One region of the Priestia sp. LL-8 genome, then DNA from elsewhere that is predicted to be linked to it. Evidence: predicted binding sites of a transcription regulator. Region 1 holds the regulator's gene; the other holds the start of a gene.
What was found. The regulator Rex, encoded in region 1, represses fermentation and respiration genes when NADH is low (regulators of the CRP and FNR family bind a similar motif). The targets are predictions, from matches to a motif close to TTGTGAAATATTTCACAA.
Positions count from the first base shown of each region.

Region 2: a site for Rex is predicted at 1,953-1,970, ahead of U9R83_RS25755 (AtpZ/AtpI family protein). Genes of this name have one in related genera too.

Region 1 is NZ_JAZAQH010000001.1:219,250-222,676, reverse strand. Features, by position in the region: gene U9R83_RS01310 (YdiK family protein) at 1-108, shown strand, start outside; gene tatC (twin-arginine translocase subunit TatC) at 135-890, opposite strand; gene tatA (twin-arginine translocase TatA/TatE family subunit) at 906-1,091, opposite strand; gene U9R83_RS01295 (redox-sensing transcriptional repressor Rex) at 1,145-1,783, opposite strand; gene U9R83_RS01290 (ABC-F family ATP-binding cassette domain-containing protein) at 2,242-3,427, shown strand, end outside.
Region 2 is NZ_JAZAQH010000001.1:4,920,949-4,924,375, forward strand. Features, by position in the region: gene U9R83_RS25735 (F0F1 ATP synthase subunit B) at 1-5, opposite strand, end outside; gene atpE (F0F1 ATP synthase subunit C) at 108-320, opposite strand; gene atpB (F0F1 ATP synthase subunit A) at 411-1,121, opposite strand; gene U9R83_RS25750 (ATP synthase subunit I) at 1,140-1,511, opposite strand; gene U9R83_RS25755 (AtpZ/AtpI family protein) at 1,518-1,739, opposite strand; gene U9R83_RS25760 (S8 family serine peptidase) at 2,037-3,427, opposite strand, start outside.

The DNA.
Region 1 (3,427 bases):
CTCGTAGCCGCATTCGATTTCAGGTTTGCGGTTCGCATCTTTATCTTGCACTATAAAATTAAAAAGTTGCAGCAGCAATATAAAAATCAAGATGATTCATCTAAATAAAAAAACCACTGTTTCAGTGGTTTTTTTTACATACTAACATCTTCTCTTTCTTGCTCTGCCCTTGCCTTTAACACTTTGCGATACGAAATGCGGGAAATAATGATGCTGATTTCATACAGTATTAAGAGCGGCACTGTCACCATCATGTGCGAGAGCAATTCCGGTGGTGTAATAAGTGCGGCAATAACTAGCAGTACGAAATAGGCATACTTTCGAATTTGAGATAAAAACATAGGCGTTATAATTCCTAATCGCGTCAAAAACATGACGACGACAGGAAGCTGAAACAACAGGCCAAAAGGCAGTGTGAGCTGCATTAAAAAAGAAAAGTATTCATTAATGCCAATCACTTGGTTTACATTCAGCTCATCGGAAACGCGCGTCATAAAATCAACGACAAATGGAAACAACACAAAATAAGAAAAAGAGACACCGCCGATAAAGAGAAAAATGGAAACAGGAATATATCCAAGCGTTACCTTACGCTCTTTTTCATATAAACCAGGACTAATAAATGCCCAAAGTTGATACAGTGCAACAGGAGCTGCAAGTACACAGCCGATAATAACAGCAAACTGCATATAAATCTTAACTGGGTCTGTTAGCCTAAATGCATTCATCGTTAAATTTTTTGCCTCATCAGCATGCTGTAAATAGACAATAACCTTATCCGCTATAAAAAAGCCGGCAACTGTGGCAATGACAAAGAAAAATAAAACAATTAAAATGCGTTTTCGCAGCTCTCCTATATGATCATATATTGACATTTCTTGTTCGGTCATACTATGATCACCCTTTTACTCTTTGTCATCTACTTGACGCTGTTTATCTTTTTCACGATCATCTGATGCCCCGCTAGCGGCATGCTTAAACTCTCTAAGCGTTTGCCCGACTGATCTTCCTAGCTCCGGTAACCGTTTCGGTCCAAAAATAAGCAGTGCTACAATCGCAATAATAATCCAACTGCCTGCTCCAATCCCCATATTCCCACTCTCCTTATTAATTTAGACTTAAGGAAATCGTAACACAGTCCACCTTATTCAACAGGATAATTTTTCAAAAAATAGACAAGCGACTGTAACTCTACAGCAAGATCAATATGATGCAGTCGAATCTCATCGGGTACGTTTAAGCGTGCAGGAGTGAAGTTTAGAATCCCTTTAATTCCGCAATTCACTAAACGATCGGTAATTTGCTGAGCAACAGTGGCAGGAACGGTTAAAATCGCTACTGAGATGTCATCACTCATATAATCTTCCAATTGGTCAAGGTGATAAACCGGCACGTCGCCCACTTTTGTACCGACTTTATCTTCTATCACATCAAAAGCGCACTCAATTTTGGTGTTATTATTTTTAATAAAATTATAATTTAAAAAGGCCGTTCCTAGATTCCCTACGCCAATCAGTGCTACTTTCGTTACTTCATCTTGGTCTAACGTTTTACGGAAAAATGTAAGTAAATAATTCACATTGTAGCCGTATCCCTTTTTTCCTAATGCTCCAAAGTAAGAAAAGTCCCGACGAATAGTAGCAGAATCCACTTTCACTGCCTCGCTTAACTCCGCTGACGACACACGCTGTTTACCAGAAGCATGCAAGTTTTTCAAAAAACGATAATAAAGCGGCAATCGTTTAGCCGTTGCTTGTGGTATTTTTAATTGTTCAGTGTTCACGTTGTACCCCCTCAGTTCATGTATGTCATTACTAACATTTTCAAGTCATATTGCATTACCTTTCACAAAGCATCAACCGCTTTGAGGTAGCGCTTCCAATTCTCTCTCTTTTCTCTTGTTTTATATATACTCCGCTTCACACCCCGACGGCTTTTGTCTATCCAGCACTACTTAAAGTCGGTAGCTAGAACGAAGTAATTAGCCCTTCAAAGGATTCGTTTGTTAGTCATGACGGGTTTTCTACATCCATCATATATAAGTTCAGAGATGCACTTATCTCTTATTTTAACATAGTATCCTGTATAAAATGTGCAGGTAAAATCATTTTATTTCATGAATCAAAACATTCGCTTCATCATTTGTCCTTGTCCCTCTACAAATTACAAACGCTTGTAGGAAGAACTTGTAGTTGAAAATATGTTAAAATACACTATGGATATACTACTAGAGGTGAAAAAATGATTATTCTACAATTGAACGGTATTACAAAATACTATGGGGCAGAACCCATTTTATCGAATATAAAGTTAGAAGTACAATCAAAAGACCGCATTGCCCTAGTGGGACGAAACGGTGCTGGTAAATCAACTTTATTAAAAATTATTGCTGAGCAGCTTTCTTATGACAGCGGAGAGATTATCAAACCTAAAGGTGTTTCCATTGATTATATGGGACAAGATACAGTTCTTGAGTCAACACTCTCCATATGGGAAGAAATGATGACTGTCTTTGCTCCGTTAAAGAAGATGGAAAAAGAATTACGTACGCTTGAAACGAAGATGGGCGATCCAGATATTTTTAATGATTCAGTTCAATACGAAAAACTAACCAAAGAGTACGATCAGCTTCAAGTAACGTTCAAAGATTTAGGCGGCTATCAATATGAAGCGGATACACGATCTATTCTTCACGGTTTCCGTTTTTCAAACTTTGACTATAGCACCCCTATTTCCTCCTTGAGCGGTGGGCAAAAAACGCGCTTGGCTCTTGCAAAACTGCTTTTAACAAAGCCAGACTTGCTTATTCTCGATGAGCCTACCAACCACTTAGATATTGAAACTTTAGCATGGCTGGAACAGTTTCTGCAAGGGTATGAAGGAGCTATTTTAATTGTTTCACACGATCGTTACTTCCTTGATAAAGTCGTAAATCAAGTGTATGAAGTCACACAAAAAACAACGGTGAAGTACACGGGCAACTACTCTAAATACCTCGTACAAAAAGCCGAGCGCTATGAAAAAGAGTTGCGTCAGTACGAAAAGCAGCAAGATGAAGTCGCAAAACTGAATGATTTTATTCAGCGAAACATCGCCCGCGCATCGACTACAAAACGTGCGCAAAGCAGACGTAAACAGCTCGATCGAATGGAGTTAATAAACCGACCTAATGAAGGTGAAAAATCAGCTAGTTTTTCGTTTGAAATTGAGCGTCAAAGCGGAAATGAAGTCTTAAATCTCGAAAACGTGTCTATTGGATATGATGAAAACAAATATGTCGTGCAAGAGGCAAACCTTCGAATTAAAAAAGGTGAAAGCCTTGCGTTGGTTGGCCCTAATGGAGTTGGGAAATCAACTTTATTAAAAGGTATTGTGGATAAGCTAAGCTTCAAGACTGGAACCATTTCTTTTGGCTCAAACGTAATGG
Region 2 (3,427 bases), 4.7 Mb from region 1:
GCCATGTTCACTCCCTTCAGAGACTCCACATATATAATTTACTTATTAAAGACATAAAGTAATGGCGAAGGTTCTTTTGAATGATCTTCGCCACATGTAACACATTATTATTTACCTTGTACCATGAATGCAATAACTACGGCGATAATTGGAAGCGCCTCAACTAAGGCAACCCCAACGAACATCATTGAAGTTAATGTACCACGTGCTTCTGGTTGGCGAGCTGTGCCTTCAATCGTCTTAGAAACGATAAGACCGTTACCAATACCAGCACCTAGTGCCGCTAAACCAATCGCAATTGCAGATGCTATTAAACCCATTTTATAAAGTCCTCCCTTAATATATATGATTTTGTTTAACTAAGTTTTGTTTTGTCCAAATTGGGTATTACTTGAACAAAGCTTTATAAATTAATGGTCGCTACTCACTTTGTGAGATAAATAAACCATCGTTAACATTGTGAAAATGAAGGCCTGAATTGCGCCTACAAAAATACTGAATCCTTGCCATAAAAGCATTGGAATAGCAGCTCCAATTGTACCTAGGAAGCCTGTTGTTGCTAAACCAGCTAGCAAGCTTAACAAAATTTCCCCAGCATAAATATTACCGTAAAGACGAAGGCCAAGCGTTAACGTATTGGCAAACTCCTCGATAATCTTAAGCGGGAATAAAAATGCCATTGGCTTGAAGTAATCTTTCGTGTATGCAGAGAAACCTCGCATTTTAATACCATAATAATGTGATAGTACAACTACCATAACGGCTAACGTCAGCGTAATTGCTGGATCAGCGGTTGGCGATTTCCACCATAAGTTATGGTCAATCACGATGGCAAATGGAAGACCCAACATATTTGACACAAAAATGTACATAAGTAAAGTTACACCTAGCGTCAAAAAGCGGCCACCTGTTTTCCAATCCATATTGCTATTAACGAGTCCTTTAACAAAATCTAAGACCCATTCAATAAAGTTTTGTGCACCGCTTGGCTTCATAGCAAGAGTACGAGTACATAAAACTGCAATTAAGAATACAATAACAGAAGCTACGGTAACCATAAGCAAGTTACTTTGACTAAAAGTAAGGCCTAGAAACTCTATAGTTGGTGATTCATGACCCAACTGTGTTCACCTCTCTTTCTATCTTCTACGCATATTTTGAACAACTAAATCTATGATAATGACAACATAATACGTCATTAATCCCACAACTACACTAATAATATGAAAGGTTTTTGGATAAGAGATGGTAATCACAACTGCGAGAGCAGCTGTTGCAAATCTTACAACAGTACCAATTGAACGGGGCTTTTTCCCCTCATCCAACGCCTGTCCAAACTGCTCAAACTTTCTTACTAAGTTCCACAAATTATACAAACTCAGGGCGGTTCCTAAAATTAAACCTGCAAAAACAGCCTTATAACTTGTAAATCCCCAGCCGAGAACGTATAATGCTAACAAATACAATATGTATGAACGAAGTCTTGGAAAAACGTGCTGCAAATCCTGCATGAATTATTAATCTCCTGAAAAAAAATGGTGGACTGTCCGCAGCATCATAAAAACACCTGCTGCTAGCCCTGAAAGAAGGCCTAAAATCAAAAATAGTGGTTCGGTGTCAAGCCATTGATCAGCCCATCTTCCAGAGAATAAGCCAATTAAGACTGAACCTGCTAACTGTGATAGAATGATTGACACTAATGCCATCGCTTGCAAAGGATGACGGTTGCGATCTTTCATAAGCTCATACCCCTTTTGCAAAATTTTCTTTTTTCCGAATTCTCTATCGTTTTTATAGCTCAATATATGATAGAAAGGCAAAAAAAATTGCTAAAAAAGGTAAAAACAGCTAATAAAATACGCAGAAATATCAACGGTTTTCACAGGTTGAAAACCTTATCATTTATATTCCCTGTAAGCATACAATAGCGTATATTTAATGTCAATGTGTTTAAGCTAAAAACTTCACAATCTCTTCTTATTGTTCACATTTCTGCCACACATAAAACCTCTTCAAATGAAAACATTTAAAGAGGTTCATTCAATCGTTATTGTACTGTGTACAACCTGCTCTTGTCTATGCTTTTTCACAAATGCAAATATTTGGTACACCCCTGGTACAAGCGATTCATCAATCGTTATTTTTCGTTTTCTCATGCCTCTTTCTACATCAACGTCAACATCTAAATACGACACAAACTGTAAAGACTGCTTATCAAAAAGAGCAACGCCTAACTGATCTGCTCCTTCAGGCAAAAACAGTTCATAGCTATACGTATTTTTCTCTTTTTCCGCTGCTACTTGCAATCCCATGACACGAGGATAATCTGGAATGCTAACCATGTACATATAAGGAAGCGAAAATGTTTCACGTGAATCATTTATTTCCAAATATCCGTCATATATACCTTTATTTTTAAAACGGGGCTGCACCGATAAAGTGACAGCTATTTCTTTTGTCTGATGGGGCTGCACCGTGACGGGTAATGGAACATCCCAGTTCACTCCTTCATCCCTTTTTGGAACGTTTAAGCGATACGTTTTTGCTTTACCAGACTGGTTATCAATTTTAAATGATAAGACTTTCTTTGATGGGCGCGTAAAAATACCGAAAGATAAAGAAGATGGATAAAACAAAGAGTCTGCTGTGACAGCTTTTGCTATTTGAATTCTCCCGGCTCCTTGTTCATATACGCGATACGTTTGACCGTTTAGCTGCTCCATTACTTTACTTGTGTTCATCAATGAAGCTTTGACTTGTTCAGGAGACCAGTTCGGGTGAGCTTGTAAAATAAGGGCGCACGCTCCAGCTACATGGGGCGCAGCCATACTCGTGCCATGCATGCGTTCATATCCTCCAGGAACTGTACTATTAATGAAGTAACCAGGTGCGACAACGTCCGGCTTGATTCCCCAAGTAGTCGTTACAGGCCCTCTTGAACTGAAAGATGTGAGTAAGTCTTGCACCACTTGCTTGCCAGTGCGTAAGTATGGTTGTTGAGACTGAATGTGTTGGTTAATGGTATCACCGCTTTTTTTACTTACCCATATCACTGGAATATTTACTGAATCTTTTAGTTTACCGATTATGCTTTTTTCAGTCGGACTATATAAAATAACGGCTTTTGCTCCTGCCTGTTCAGCTTGTTTAATCTTTTTTTCAACCGCATTGCCTTCTGCTTTTAGCAAAATGACGTTGCCCAACGCATGCTTTTGCTCTTTGGAGTATTCTTCATTTATTACACGCAGCGTTTGATTAAACGTCCATGGACGAGACCCTTCTACTGGCGCCATCATAATTTTTTCTTTGTTAAATCCGATTGTTAGAAATTGAACTGTTGTCGGGGAAACAGAAGCGCCAACCGAAATAGCTTTTCCCGCTGTACCCGGAGAGCCCACGGTCCATAAACCTGGACCTGAATTGCCGC